One region of the Desulfitobacterium chlororespirans DSM 11544 genome, then DNA from elsewhere that is predicted to be linked to it. Evidence: riboswitches for the same ligand, from Rfam matches in the RefSeq annotation. Region 1 holds a riboswitch; each other region holds the start of a gene.

Evidence for each region. Region 1 has a riboswitch for molybdenum cofactor ahead of BUA14_RS08505 (FecCD family ABC transporter permease). Riboswitches for the same ligand answer to the same signal wherever they lie in the genome.
Region 2: it holds a riboswitch for molybdenum cofactor, as region 1 does, so the genes downstream of both, moaA (GTP 3',8-cyclase MoaA) here and BUA14_RS08505 (FecCD family ABC transporter permease) in region 1, are expected to answer to the same signal.
Region 3: it holds a riboswitch for molybdenum cofactor, as region 1 does, so the genes downstream of both, BUA14_RS05725 (hypothetical protein) here and BUA14_RS08505 (FecCD family ABC transporter permease) in region 1, are expected to answer to the same signal.

The regions. Positions count from the first base shown of each region.
Region 1 covers NZ_FRDN01000006.1:55,704-60,946, reverse strand. Annotated here, with positions in the region: gene BUA14_RS08515 (sodium-translocating pyrophosphatase) at 1-924, shown strand, start outside; gene smpB (SsrA-binding protein SmpB) at 1,128-1,598, shown strand; molybdenum cofactor riboswitch at 1,937-2,096, shown strand; gene BUA14_RS08505 (FecCD family ABC transporter permease) at 2,201-3,232, shown strand; gene BUA14_RS08500 (ABC transporter ATP-binding protein) at 3,235-4,026, shown strand; gene BUA14_RS08495 (molybdopterin-binding protein) at 4,043-5,243, shown strand, end outside.
Region 2 covers NZ_FRDN01000005.1:413,168-418,410, reverse strand. Annotated here, with positions in the region: gene BUA14_RS07855 (NYN domain-containing protein) at 1-9, opposite strand, end outside; gene BUA14_RS07850 (MogA/MoaB family molybdenum cofactor biosynthesis protein) at 135-635, opposite strand; gene BUA14_RS07845 (MOSC domain-containing protein) at 635-1,069, opposite strand; gene moaC (cyclic pyranopterin monophosphate synthase MoaC) at 1,115-1,606, opposite strand; gene moaA (GTP 3',8-cyclase MoaA) at 1,609-2,580, opposite strand; molybdenum cofactor riboswitch at 2,653-2,779, opposite strand; gene mobA (molybdenum cofactor guanylyltransferase) at 2,975-3,598, opposite strand; gene fdhF (formate dehydrogenase subunit alpha) at 3,858-5,243, opposite strand, start outside.
Region 3 covers NZ_FRDN01000004.1:623,126-628,368, reverse strand. Annotated here, with positions in the region: gene BUA14_RS05730 (GNAT family N-acetyltransferase) at 231-1,124, shown strand; gene BUA14_RS05725 (hypothetical protein) at 1,165-2,718, opposite strand; molybdenum cofactor riboswitch at 2,813-2,944, opposite strand; gene BUA14_RS05720 (uracil-DNA glycosylase) at 3,444-4,019, shown strand; gene BUA14_RS05715 (alpha/beta hydrolase family protein) at 4,034-4,960, opposite strand; gene BUA14_RS05710 (helix-turn-helix domain-containing protein) at 4,977-5,243, opposite strand, start outside.

The sequences.
Region 1 (5,243 bases):
GCCGCCACCAATATTATTCAAGGTCTGGCTACCGGTATGAAGAGTACGGCACTCCCTGTTATTGTCATCTGTGTTGCGACCTATGTTTCTTTTGCGGTAGCCGGTATCTTTGGTATTGCTATGGCTGCTATGGCGATGCTTTCCACGGCAGGTATGGTGGTGGCCATTGACTCCTTTGGACCAGTTGCCGATAATGCCGGTGGTATTGCCGAAATGGCTGAATTAGAGCCCGAGGTCCGTAAGACCACGGATAAACTGGACTCTGTAGGGAACACCACTGCGGCGGTGGCGAAAGGATTCGCTATCGGTTCCGCGGCCTTGACCGCCTTAGCTCTCTTTAATGCTTACTCTGAACTTGCTCATCTGGATCGAATCGACATCCTGGTACCCACCACGATTATCGGTCTCTTCATTGGTGCAGCCCTGCCCTTCCTCTTCTCTGCTTTTGCTATGGAAGCTGTAGGTAAAGCTGCTTTCGAAATGATCGGTGAGGTTCGCCGCCAATTCCGTGAGATTCCTGGTCTTATGGAAGGAAAGGCTAAACCGGATTATCGCGCTTGCGTGGATATCTCCACTAAAGCTGCTATTCGTCAAATGATTGTTCCTGGACTCTTAGCCATAGGCTCTCCGATCCTGGTAGGATTTTTACTCGGTAAGGATGCTTTAGGTGGAATGCTGGCCGGCGGAACAGTTTCCGGATTGCTGATGGCCATCTTCATGGCTAACGCCGGTGGAGCCTGGGACAATGCCAAGAAGTATGTTGAAGCTGGAAATCTCGGCGGTAAAGGAACCCCCACCCATGCTGCAGCTGTCATCGGGGACACTGTAGGGGACCCCTTCAAGGATACGGCCGGTCCATCCTTAAACGCTTTGATTAAGGTTATGGGTACGATTTCTCTGATTATCGCTCCGTTCTTAATTTAAAACGACTTAGGCAGGGAAGCAGGGGAGTGAGTTCCTCTGCTTCTTTTTTGCATTGAGCCGGTATCGGGCTGGGCAGGAAGGCTGTGCGGGAAGGGAGACTGCGCCGGACGGCGGCCTCTGCTGGAAAAAGGCGAAAGTCTATGCTATACTGAAGATCTGAAAGTTTACACTGTACGTGATAACGCATAGAGAGGAGGAGCCTTGTGGCATCTGAAGGAATAAAAGTCATCTCTGACAATCGCAAAGCCTATCATGATTATTTTGTAGAAGAGAAGCTGGAAGCCGGAGTTATCCTTACCGGAACCGAGATCAAATCCATTCGCAACGGACGTGTCAACCTCAAAGACAGCTATGCCCGGATCGAAAACGGTGAAGTCTGGCTTTATCAGCTGCATATCAGCCCCTATGAGCAGGGGAACCGTTTTAATCATGATCCCCTGCGCAAGCGCAAACTCCTCCTCAATCGCTCCGAGATCATCAAGCTGATCGGGAAAGTGCAGCAACAGGGGCTGACCCTGGTTCCCACTAAGATTTACCTTAAACACGGCCTGGCGAAAATCGAACTCGGGGTTTGCCGGGGGAAAAAGAACTATGATAAACGCCAGGATATTGCCGAGCGGGATGCTAAACGTGAGATTGAACGGCACTTCCGGGATCAGGGCAAGGGATATTGAGCTGATAAAAAGACTTCTCAATGCGGCTTACAACGGCATAGGGGAGTCTTTTTGATGTCATCCCACATTTCCTCCCGAACTATGTCCGGTTTCTTCAGAAGATCATACATTCACACATCCCTGCTGGTGCCCACTTTCGTAATATCGGGAAAAAGGCAATTACTGAAAACCAATAAAGATTAACAAAAGCTAATAATAAATAACGAAGACGATAAAGATCAATGGAATAAAACCTAATGAAACCTAATGTAAAACTATATAAACTAATAAAAATTAATAAATGTTAATATTTTTTTAATAGAATTAGCTATTTATTAGTGATATAATGATGACCATAATTTTATATGAGTATCCGAGCCTGCCGACCTATCCCTTAGTTTACGGTTTTCAGGCCTGAACAGTATCGCTGCGCGCCTTGGCAGCGCGATACAGGTTCACGGGGTGGTATTGGAAACGATGCCGCCTTTCACGTTGAGAAGGAGAAAGACAAGACTTGTGCATCTATCATTACTGATAGGTGTTGTTTTGCGGCTGTATCTTTCGAGACGGGAGATACGGCCTTTTTATTTAGAAATTTTTGATTTGATTTTGGAGGAAAGTTTATGGTCAATTCAGAGCGGCAAAAAAAAATACGGGCGGCACATTTTAGACTGATGATTTTAGCTGCTATGCTGATTATCGTTTTCTTGGTCTCATTCAACATTGGGCGCTTCGAGGGCATTCCGTTCAAGGATACTGTTTTGATCATGCTCTCGGCGGTTTTTCCGATTGACGCAACCTGGCCCCAAAACCATGAAACGGTGGTTCTCTTTATCCGCTTCCCGCGCATTATGGCCGCGGTTCTGATCGGTGCAGCTTTGGCTCTGTCCGGCGCCTGCTATCAGACAGTGTTCAAAAACCCGCTGGTTGCGCCGGATATTCTCGGTGCTTCCGCCGGAGCGTCCTTGGGAGCGGCCATCGCTATCTTCAGCGGTCTTGGCTATTTTTATATTCAGCTGTTTGCTTTTGTTTTCGCTTTGGGGGCGGTGGCCTTAGCCTGCCTGGTCGGCACACGGATCAAGCGCGATCCTTCCCTGTCCCTTGTCCTTTCAGGCATATTTATCTCCTCCCTGGCCAGCGCCATTGTCTCTTTGATCAAGTTTCTCGCCGATCCGAGGGACAAGCTGCCCGCCATTACCTATTGGCTGATGGGGAGCCTTTCCAATATCACCCTTACTAATATCAAGTGGGCCATCATCCTCATGCTGATTGGCGCCGTACCGCTCTTTTTGGTACGGTGGCGGCTCAATGTTTTATCCATGGGCGATGATGAAGCCAAGACTCTCGGCATCGAGACAAAGCAGCTGCGCCGTCTCGTGATCGTCTGCTCGACATTATTAACAGCGGCTTCGATTTCCATCGGCGGCTTGATCGGCTGGGTGGGCCTCGTCATTCCCCATTTGATGAGAAGGTTGGTGGGACCGGATAACAAGGTGCTCATTCCGGCAACGGTCATGGGTGGCGGTGTCTTTCTTCTCCTGGTGGATAATGTGGCAAGATCCCTCACTGCCGTGGAGATCCCCCTGGGTGTGCTCACCGCGATCATCGGCGCTCCGTTTTTTATCGGTCTTATGATGTACGGAAGGGAGGGCTAGACATGCTCTTTGAATTAAAGGACGGTGTTTGCGGTTATTCTGCGCACAAACCGGTTCTCAGGGATATTAACTTCACCCTGACAGACGGAGAAGTTCTTTGCCTGCTGGGCGCAAACGGTGTCGGAAAATCGACGCTGTTTAAGTCCATGCTGGCTCTGATCCCAATCCTTGGCGGTACCCTCAGTATCGACGGTGAAAACATCCTGCGCTGGTCCCGGGCCAAAATCGCGCAAAAGATCGGCTATGTCCCTCAATCCACGAACCCGCCCTTTTCCTATTCGGTCATGGATGTCATCCTGATGGGACGCGCTGCCCATCTCGGCATGATGTCTTCCCCCAAGAAGGAAGATGAAGAGATTGCCGAATCCGTTGTGGAACGTCTCGGCATTCAGTATCTGGTCAACAAGCGGTACCTGGAACTGTCCGGGGGCGAAAAGCAACTCGTATTGATCGCCCGGGCTCTTACTCAGCAGCCCCAGCTGCTGATCATGGATGAGCCAACCACCGCTTTGGACTTTGGCAATCAGCAGCTGGTTCTAAATCAGGTCCATCAGCTCTCCCAACAAGGTCTGGGCATCATTATGTCTTCTCATTTTCCGGATCATGCTTTCCTTTACTCACACAAGGTCCTGATGCTCAAAAATGGCGGGATCTATGCTATGGGTGCTCCTGCTGAAGTTATTTCCGAGCAGACTTTACGCGATCTGTACCGGGTGGAAACCAAAATCATTGCCACCGGAATTATCTCCAATACCACAGGGTCTGAAATCAAGGCCTGCATTTCGATCACCTAAAGGAGGAACGATTGCTTTGCAAACATGCGATCATCCCTGCAGCGCTTGTCAAAGCCGCTGCCACCGGCAGAACACTTCGGCAGCGACCAAAAAAGACGCTTTAGCCAAGCTCGCTTTGGCGGCTGATTTTTCCCTCGGCGTGGAACAGGTTCCTCTAGCCGAGGCCCTTCACCGGGTTATAGGCCAGGATGTTCTGGCGGCCTGGGACTCTCCCGTTGCAGATTATGCAACCCATGATGGGATTGCCATAGTTCGTGAAGAGGCGGGTGCTTCAGTCTCCGCCCTTCTTGCGCCTGACCGCTTTCAGATCGTAGGGATGGGCAATGTTATCCCTGAGCCTTTTGATACGGTGCTGGCCTACGAACTCTGTTCCTTTCAAAGTGATGGCAGTGTCCGGCTGCTGGGCCTATCCGAAAAAGGGGAAGGCATCATCCGCCGCGCTTCCAGCATTCGCAAGGGCGAGTTGGTTTTGGGAAAAGGCTTTCTTCTTGAGCCGCGCCATCTGGCGATTCTCCGCTACAGCGGGATAGAACAGGTTTCTGTATATTGCAAGCCGACCGCAGCCATCATTCCGGTGGGAAGCGACCTTACCCTTCCGGGAATAACGCCTGCCCCGGGGCAGTACCCGGAAGCAGACGGCATACTGGTGGAGTCTGTGATCCGTTTATGCGGCGGTACAGCCAGGCTGAGGCCCCCTGTCCAAGACGATATCGCGGCATTGAAAGGTGCTATCCAATCCGAACTAACCGCCTGTGATATGGTGGTGCTGATCGGCGGCGTTGGCCTGGGAGGAGAAGGTTACCGCGATTTTTCCCGGGCTGCTGTCGAGGATTTGGGCTCGGTTCTTGTTCATGGCCTATCCTTCGGCCCGGGTGGCAAAGCAGCTCTCCTTGGTGTCATCGACAACAAGCCTGTTATCGGAATTCCCGGTCCTCCCCACGCCGCTATCTTGGTGACGGAGGAGCTTATTCCGCCGATTATGGAGCTGTTTTTGGATATTCCCTGCTATGAACGGCCTGTTATTACCGCCGAGGCGGGAGTTGATATTTCCGCTAAAAGGACAAGTGACTTTTTTCCCCGCGTCCGTTTGAGTTCAGACAATGGACGCTATATCGCAAACCCCGTCCGTATGGGAGACAACATCGAGACCTTTGCCCGGGCTGAAGGCATTGCCCGCTACCGGCGGGGAATGGAATATCCTAAAGGTTCTCCTGTAG
Region 2 (5,243 bases), on a different contig from region 1:
CGCCTTCAAAACAATGTCACCCCATTTCCACTTTCCCTTACTATAGAGTACGCAGGAAAAGGACAGGAGTGACAAGCAAAAAAAATTTTATATTAAATTGAATCTAAAAAACCTAAAAAATACGCTGAAGATGCCTATTGATGAACAGGCGCAGCACACTCGCTGGCCTCGCCTTTGAGGATCTGAATTCCATGGGGCAAAGCAGGGACAAGAGCTGCCCAACACTCCTTACAGGCCTTAGGCGAACCCGGCATATTGATGATTAAAGTCTGCTTGCGCAAGGCCGCTACTGCCCGGCTCAACATAGCCTTCGGAGTAATTTTGTAGCTTTCATAACGCATCACTTCAGCAATCCCAGGGACCATACGATCCGCAATAGCAATCGTCGCCTCCGGGGTGACATCACGCAGGGAGAAACCTGTGCCACCTGTGGTCAGAATAAGGTCTAAGCCCTCTTCATCAGCCCACTTTTTCATCGTTTGGGCCAAAAGTTCCCGATCATCCGGAAGAATGGTATAGAGAACAACCTCACCGTCAATCTCTTTCACCAGTTCCTTGAGAACAGCACCGGAAAGATCCTCTCTTTGCCCCTGAGATCCTTTATCACTGGCGGTTATAACTCCAACTCTCAACATTACTCCATCACCTCAACACTATCTCCCACACTTATAGGGCCGCCGTCCAGAACACGGATGAAGATCCCTTCCTTGGGCATAACACAGTCTCCCGCTTGATAATAAATAGCACATCGGGTGTGACATTCTTTACCGATCTGTGTCACTTCGCCCACGCCGGTTTCACCAATCTTTAATTTTGTGCCCAAGGGCAGACTAACCAGATCGATTCCTTCGGTGGTTAAATTCTCGGCAAAATCTCCCGGTCCCACATCAAGCCCCATATCCTGCATCTTCTTGATGCTTTCCATCGCCAGCAAGCTTACCTGACGATGCCAATCCCCGCCATGAGCATCTCCTTCGATACCAAAATTAACCTTCAGCACTCCCTCCCCTACATTTTTTTTCCGCATCCCTTTTTTCTCACTTGTACAGACTGCGATAATCTTCGCCATTATCGTTCCTCCTAATTCGCTTCAAATTAATTCGAATTTATCCCTTTAAATTATGCCCTTTAAGTGGTCTTCACGAATAAAGTGCCCGCTCTTGCCGCCGGTTTTCTCCATAAGCCGGATATCGCCGATGACCATGGTCTTGTCAATAGCCTTGCACATATCGTAAATAGTTAAGGCAGCAACACTGACAGCCGTAAGAGCTTCCATCTCAACCCCGGTTTTACCCGTGACTTTGACAATTCCTTCGATTTCTATGGTTCCGGGAGGAACAATTTCGAAATTCAGCTTTGCCCCTGTAATAGCCAGAGGGTGACACATGGGAATCAGATTTGAAGTTTGTTTGGCTGCCATGATTCCCGCGACCTGGGCCACCGCCAACACATCCCCTTTGGCAATCTGTCCTGAGCGAATCCTCTCCAAAGTCTCCGCCTGCATTTCTACTCTACCCCGGGCAGTAGCCACTCGGGTCGTCTCCGCCTTATCTGAGACATCCACCATACGTGCCCGGCCTTCTTCATCAAAATGTGTCAGTTCCATAATTATCCTCCAATCTGGGACATAATCCGTTGATCCTGCCAAGCCTGATCATTCATATGATGTTCAGCCGGCTTATTCCAAATCGCTTGGGCAAAAACATCCCTGACTTCATTATCACTCTTGTTGGAGCGAAGCACTTCACGAAAATCCACTTCTTTGGAACTGTGCAAGCACAGGCGCAGCTTCCCGTCGGGAGTCAGGCGAATTCGATTGCAAGTGCTGCAGAAATGTTTGCTGATAGCGCTGATAAAGCCCACACTGCCCTTAAAGCCCTCTGAAGTGATATATTCTGCAGGACCTCCCCCTTGAATATCGTGAGTGGCTTTAAGGCCCTCTAAACCCAGTATTGCTTTCATCTCATCGATAGATACAAAATCACTGCGCTTATCCGAGCTGATTCCGATCGGCATCAATTCGATAAAGCGAACATGAAGCGGATAGTCACGAGCTAATTCCATAAAACGGGGCAGCTCATGGCTATTGAAATCACGAACAACCACCACATTAAGCTTAACCGGATGCAGCCCTACTTCGAGAGAGCGGTGTATTCCCTGAAAGACTTTCTTAATATCCCCACCACGGGTAAGTTCCCGGAACCTATCTTCATTGAACGTATCCAGGCTTATATTGACCCGATTAACTCCCGCCTTTTTCAGATCTTCTGCCATGTCCGCAAGAAGTATCCCATTGGTGGTCAGCATCAAATCTTCCACTCCTGGAATTTGCGAGGCATTCTGCAAAAATTCCAGGACTCCGGACCTAATTAAGGGTTCCCCGCCGGTGATGCGGAACCGTCTAAAGCCTAAGGTAGTGCTAATCCGCATGACACGCAGTATTTCCTCATAGGTTAAGATGCGCTCATGAGGAATCCATTGAACTCCTTCAGCGGGCATGCAATATTTACATCGTAAATTGCAGCGATCTGTAATGGAAATCCTCAGGTATTCGATCTGGCGCCGATATTGATCTTGCATAGATTCCCCTCACCTTCACGTTCATTATTCCACAAAATAAATAAGCCCCACGGTCTGTAAAACCGCGGAGCTCCCGCATACCCTACAGACTCCTTTCCAAATGGGAGGCATTACTGTTTCCAATAATACCCGGTGCAGAATGCACGACTGGCAAACCATAGCTCACTTTAGGTTTCCAGTTTCGGAGCACATAAACATATTCTATTTGCTCATCATACCATATTTAAAAAAAATTATAGAAGAATGTACTACTTGTAGTATACACCATTTTGGAGATTGCAAAAAGAGGTTCAAAGGAATAATATTTCTTAATCCTTATTAATATTTCTTAATATATTCCAGATAAATAACATTTTTTCCATTAAAAATAATAAAGAATGTTCTTTTTACAGCATTAATTACTCTGACTATTATGTTGCCGCAGCTCCAGGCACTCTTGAGGCGTATTCATATTGCTTAAAAAAAGATGCATTGCGGGAAAATCTCGGAAATCCTTTTCCCTTATATAACGCACTCTGCTGTATTGCTGAACAAGCTTTGTCAGTTTAAGATGCTTTGCCTTTAAGCTCTCGGCAAGCAAAGGGAGGCAATTTTTGTGGTAAAAAGCATGCAGAGGGTGAACTCCACCATCAATCTCGGGAACTAAAATATCCTCTCCTTCAATTTCCCCAGCCATAAATCGAATCACCTCTGTATTCAAAAAAGGCATATCGCAAGCAGCAAAAAAGGCATAATCATAGCGGGCTTCTCGCAAGCATGCTTCCAATCCACCTAACGGCCCATGATCCGGATAGTTATCCTTGATCACCTTTACTCCATAGTTAGCGTAAAGCTCCGGATGATTGCTGCTAATCATCACTTCCGCAAAAACCGCATTGAAGACAGCTAAGCTGTGTTCGATGAGCGGTGCCCCATCCCATTCAATAAAAGCCTTGTTGCAACCCATGCGGGAACTTTTCCCACCGGCCAGAATAATCCCGGTCATCGGCAGAAGGGTTTGTCCATAATCAGCACCCATATCATATATCTCCCTTGTCTCTATCAACGTTTAAACTTTTGTCTTATATTGTAACATAGATAGAGAAAACATGCCTAGGGTAGAGCTTTAGAAGGTTTTAGCCATTGCTGCCTTTTTTTGTAACAAAACGAGAGTGCCCCACGCTATATACTGGATATAGCCAGACACTCTCCTATTCTTATCCACTCCGCGGATAAGTCAACTACGCTTCAGATAGAGTTGAAACTCCACCTGAAGCGAGTTTTCTTTATTGCTTAAATTACTTCAGAGCTTCCACACGCACACCACAGACCTTATATTCGTAGGTCTTGGTTACTTTATCATACGCTCCGTTGGTTAAGACATTGGTCGGTGACTCCCTGTAGTGCAGGGTCATAAAGAGCACTCCCGGCGGAACTCGTTTGGTTACCCAAACCTTGGTTACTACTTCGCCGCGGCGGGAAACTACCTTGATTTTCTCTCCATCCTGAATCCCCAATCGCCGGGCGTCCTTAGGATTAAGCTCAGCCAATTCTTCGGGGGCATGCTCATCCAGCGCCGCCGAAAAACGGGTGGAGATGTTATAATGCTGCAGCTTGCGGCCCGTGGTCAGCAGGAATGGGTACTCTTCATCAGGCAGCTCATCCGGCAGTTGATGCTCAATCACCATGAACACGCCTTTACCGCGGGTAAATTTCCCTGCATGCAGGAACTTTGTGCCCAGATGTTCGGCATGGGGAACCGGCCATTGCAGACCTTTTTTGCCCAGACGCTCATAGGTAATGCCGGCAAACTGCGGTGCCAGCGAGGCAACTTCCAGCATAATCTCTGCGGGCGATGGGTAAGTCATCGGGTAACCCATCCGGTTGGCAAGCTCGCAAATGATTTCCCAGTCGGCCTTCGTATTGGCGATCGGCTTAATCGCCCGATTAACCCGTTGCACCCGGCGCTCGGTATTCGTGAACGTGCCGTCCTTTTCCGCAAAGCTGGCCCCCGGCAAAATGACATCGGCCAGTTCGGCAGTCTCAGACATAAAGATGTTCTGAACAACCAGGAAATCCAGAGCCCCCAGGCCTTTGCGCACATGATTGGCGTCGGCATCGGTCAGCACAGGATCTTCTCCCATGATATACATGGCCCGCAATTCTTTCTTGACCGCTGAATCAAACATATCCGGAATCATGAAGCCCTGATTGGGATTAAGGGAAACTCCCCAGGCCTCTTCAAACTTAGCCCGCGCTTCTGAGTTGGTAACACTCTGATAGCCGGGGTAAACATTGGGCAGAGCTCCCATGTCGCAGGCTCCCTGTACATTGTTCTGCCCTCGCAGCGGGTTGACCCCGGAGCTTTCTTTGCCGATATTTCCGGTCAGCATGGCCAGATTGGCCAGGGACATAACATTATCCGTACCACAAACATGTTCCGTGATTCCCAGAGTGTAGAAAATCTGAGCTCGCTCCACACTGGTGTAGAGACGGGCAGCTTCTGCCATCAGCTCCACGGGAACTCCAGTAATTTTGCTGACTTCTTCCGGCGGGAATTTCTTGAGATTTTCCCGGAGTTCTTGATAGCCTTCGGTTCGTTCCTCAATAAAAGCACGATCCTCCCAGCCATTCTCAACAATGATGTTCATGATCCCGTTGATCAGGGCAATATCCGTACCTGG
Region 3 (5,243 bases), on a different contig from region 1:
ACAGGTCATACGTTCCCATAAAGAGTCAAAACCAAACGGCTTTCAGGCAGCAGATAAAAAGTGTGGGCTATGTTTTTCTAAAACGAAAAAGCATAGCCCTTTCTGTGCGTTACACGTGACGATAACCCGACGGTGAAAGTTATTAGCTGTTTAGTAAAAACCACCTTGCAAAAACTCAAAGACGAGGTATAATAGTTGATAATATCAACGAGATAATTTTGGAGGCGGGTATGACTAAAGAAGAAATCCTTAGGAAAGAGATAAGGTTAATCGTGAGGGAATTGGGCTTATTAAATCATAATTGCTTTAATTCAGATCTGACACTTGCTCAAGCGCACATACTAAACTACCTGAAGCAGAACGGAGAAACTCCTTTTAATGAATTATTGATAAACCTGGGCATGGATAAGGCTTCACTCAGCAGAATCATTAGCAATCTGGAAGCTAAACATTACTTGGAGTTGAAACGATCTCAGGATGACAAGAGAATGAAAGATATCTGCCTTTTGCCATTAGGGTTGAGGGCTATTAATGATGGGGATGATAAAGCAAATACGTTTATGAATGAAATTCTGGAGCTGGGGGACAAGGAGGACACAGACAATATTGTCAGGGCCTTTAGAGCATTTCGTATTCTTGCTTTAAAGAACAATCTTAAAAAAAATGATTCGAGAATTTTCTTCGAAAAAGTTGCGGAGAATTATCGGGAGCAGGCTATAAAGTTAGCCACAGAGGTGTTTACAGGTGAGCAGAATATTCCTGCAGAATCGGTTCCGTTGCAAAATGATTTAAAGCCGATCTGGTGGTGTGCAAGAGCAGGAGAAGATATTATTGGGATAGCGGCGGCCTGGAAGGAAGAGGAGCAATGGCATTGGGGAAGGTTTGCTGTCGATAAGAGATTACGGGGGATAGGCCTTGGTCAAAAAATAGCGGTCTATTCGTTAAAAGAGATGTTTAGCCTCTATACGGAGGAGTTATATGTTGAAGCAAGGGAAGTAACATTAAAGATGTTATTAAAATTCGGATGTAAAGTGCTTGGCGAAGCGGAAGATTTTTATGGTGAAACGATAACGCCAATCGTATTGAACAAAGAATCGTTTGAGGGTATGAATTTTTCAATATAATCAAAAGATGCCATGAGGTCCAAGCCCCATGGCATCTTCGTTAATGAGCGACTAAGCGTTTATTTAATTCTTCGGCTATTTCAAATTCGACTAAATCCATATTTGTTTTGCCGATATAACCGGCCGGAATATCATTGGCTCTTACGAAATCCACAGTTTTATAATAGGTTTTGTGGCTCATATATTTTGAATAGAAGAGAACAAAATCCACCTCGCCGTAATTTCTAAGTTCAATCTTGTCATTAAAGCCATCGACCGTAAGAATGGTGGGGAACTTAGCCTTTAACCGTTTCTGCCAACTGGGGGCTCCGCCGATGATTAAGAGCTTCTTATTGGCGATAAATCTCGATAGATCCACGGAAGTCTCTGTGGGTAAATCATCGTTGGATAAATCATCGTTTTTAAGATCAATGAAAAACTCACGAAGCTGAAAAAGTTCCTCTCTGTTTTTCATTTCCGCATCCAGGTTTGTTTTAAGGCTATCGATCTCCTTATTCAGCTCATTGATTTGTGCTTCATAAAATCTGCTTTGCTCCGACAAGGCCTTCTTCAGTTTAAGCTCATAATTTTCAAACTCATCTTTGAGTTTTTGGGTCTGGATTTCAGCAGTATCCTTTTCGGATAAGGCATTATCCAATTGCTCCTTCAGAACTTTCAATTCAGAATATCGGGCATCTTCATCATTGGAAGAAAGATAAAGTTCCCTCGTTTTTAAATATTCATTAAGAAGCATTTTTACAATATAACCGGCACCGAAGGACTGTATAACCTGAGTTTTATCAAAATCCGATTTTCCCGTGGTTTTGATAAAGGCCAGCATGACTTTATCCAAATCATCCTGGTTAACCTTAGAGGCAATGAAATCAACATCTAATTTATCGATGAGCAGGAGGTTGCGCAAACAGCTGACAACAGTTTTTAAGTCTTTATTTTTACTGTAGAGAATATCTGAGGGTTTTTTTATTACCCCAAGCTCATCCTTGACGATCTGCCTTACTTGGGCTAAGCGGTTCTCTCTTTTTAATTCACTTTGGATGTCTGTATTGATGGGGTTAATGTTAATAAACAGGCTTGCCGTATTAAAAGCATTTTCGACGACTTGCAGGTTGATTAAATTTTCATTGAGTTGTTTCATAGTGTAAAAATATAAAACAATCAGCGTTTCCGTCAGCTTGAGGTTTTTGCTGGTATCTTCGATGGCTGATAATTTTTTCCTGAAGCCATCGTAGTTATTATTTTGGGCATAAATATAGACATCTTTGTAATATTTCTTGATGAGCCGCAAGACTTTCACTTTGATGAGCTCGGATTGTTCAGCACTTAGTAAAATGCCTAACGTTTTTTTAGCATAAACTTCTTGTTCCAGGTCGCCGCTGCTCAGTAAGATATGATCGTACCCTGAAAAATTTTTCGCGTTTTCAAAAAACATGTCTTTATTCTGATTATAGATCGAAGTTATATCTCTTCTCATTTCTTTAGTTAAAGATAATCCAACAGCGACAATTGCCATAAAATATTCTTCAGCCTCATGAAGTTGGATATTATAATTCTCTGAAAAAAGTTCCATGACCTGGTTTAATTTTATATTCAGCAATGAAATTCACCACCTAATAAATTTAAAATTCTTTTAACGAAAAAAAATAATGGCTCCGCCAATAGAAAGCGGAGCCATTACTGATTTTAATACAGTTGGCTTTAATCCACCTCCTTTTCAAGCGTGAAGGCATACCCGTTTCCAAGTATACCCCGAGGGCCTGGGCCCTGTCCGGTGTCCATAGATTGCTCTTTAGGATCATCCCGGCTCGGAGATTCGTTTTTCAGTTTTTAATCTAAATTCACCGTCAAAACCAGCACGATGACTGGTATCCGATAGCTTGGAAATGTTCAACTCAATGGTGATGTTTATCTTGTTTGTATTGGTGTTGGTGAGAAGGTGAGGCTTATGAATGTCGTTGTCAAACCGATATAAACATAACATACACTCCTTCAATGATATTATACTGCATAATGTTTATATTTATCAATGGTTTTGTTTGGTTTTGGGAGCAAGTGGTTTAATTTTCCTGATAACACCATGTGTCGATGCAGGTTAACGAAGCAACATTACTTGTTATTTTAGATTGAAAATATATCAATCATCGGTATAAGGCAGATAGAAAGCGTATACCTGTTTAAGAGTGGCAAAAGTGCAGGAAAGGCAATCGGTATGAGTAATGAGTAATGGGGGCAGGAAATATATCGCAAATTGTGGGCAATATAACCAATAAGCGATAGCGAAATACTTAGTCTAATAATCCCAGCAGGGTTAGGAGAGTTAATATGGATTCGTGCTTTGAGCCGGCAATTTGGCCGGAAGATAAATTGCCCAAAGAAGCCGCCGCTTATAAAGAATGCGAAGTCTGCACGGAAAAATCGCGGATCATTTGGGGAGAGGGTAATCCCCAGGCGCCTGTTGTTATAATTTTAGATAATCCAGGCGCCCGCGAAGATAAAGAGGGCCATGAATATGTCTGCGGCACAAGGCAAACGCTGCAGACGGCTTTGCATCGAGCTAATTTGGCGCCGGATGACATTTATATAACGTATCTTTTAAAATGCAGGCCCCTTCGCCGATATAATAAAGGAGAAGCCAGGGCTTTCAGTAAACCATTTCTGATTCAACAAATAGAAACGATACAGCCGAAATTGCTCGTTTGTCTGGGGGATACCGTTGTTCAGGCGATGTTTGATGATAAAGAGGCCCATGTGAAGAATCTGAGGGGGGGATGGCATGTTATACTGGGATATCCCTGCATCGTCTCCTACCATCCGTTGGCGGTAAGGAGACGGCCCAATCTGACACGTCAGTTTATGGCAGATTGGGATATGCTGAGGCAGCGCTTATCAGGTTGTTGATGATGCGAGATTAATCATACCTTGCCTATCCACTCTGCGATATCCGCCAAAACCTCTGCAGACACTTTTTGCGGGATTTTGTACTCTTTTTTAAAATCCTTGACCCTGCCGTAAACCGACTTCATAAACAGGTGGTTCAGTCCGGGGTAGAGCTTGAAAGAGACATTGGGTTTACCGATGCAGATTTGCTGATAGAGGGCGAAATCCTTTTCTGCGGTGACTTGAAAATCCTTGTCGCCCTGCAAAATCAGCACGGGCTTTTCCGTCCTGGCAAGGTAATCGGCAGCAGGATGGGAGTCCATCTCCTTGAAATACCATGCGTAGGTTCTGCCAAAAACCTTCATCTGCTTGGCTTCTTCTTCGCTCATGCCGGCGATAGCGGTGAATTTGGCTTTGAGTCCTGCAATTTGTTTATTCGCGATCCATTGCAGCAATTTTGGCAGTTGGCCCAGCATATCCTCGTTTTGACTCAATAAAATATCGCTAAAAAGGCGGGGCGAGCCTGCGCAGATGATGATACCCGCGAAATCACCGCCCTCCGCGTCAATACGCGGTGCGAGCATACCGCCGAGGCTGTGACCCAAAATATACACCTGGCCGGGGTCAATTCTGGCGTCATTTTTAAGCAGGTTGGCGGCGAGGATGGCATCCTCTATGGTTTCGCTTTCCACAGTCACAGCGCCGGGACCTGCTTTCAGCATCTGTTTTCCGTAAACCTTTGTGCGCTTGTCATAGCGGAGTACGGCGATTCCTTTGCTGGACAGTCCTTCGGCAATATCGCGGAACGGCTTATTCGCGCCGATGCGTTCATCCATATCCGCGGGGCCGGAGCCATGTACCAGGACCACAGCCGGAACCCTTGCCGAACAATGATCCGGCAAGGACAAAATTCCCTGCAAAGGGTATTGTGTTTCCCTGCCAATGATTATTTTTTCATCCATGTCCATAACCTCCATGTCACCTTCCTATAAATCTCTCCATTTTCTGGACGAGTCGCTGGTAGCCAGGGTCATCCCGCAGTGAAGCGAAGGCTGGATTCATCAGTACATCCCGCAGCATGCTTTCTTTGATCACCTGCTCGCTACGGGGGGCGGCTGCACCGCAATCCTTCAGCCACGGGTCAATCAGATCAAAGAAGGTGTCTCCATGCAGCTCGAAGGGAAAAAATGCTTCCACACAAGTATCCACATAGTCGCCAAGCAGCTCAACCGCTTTGGCGTGGGA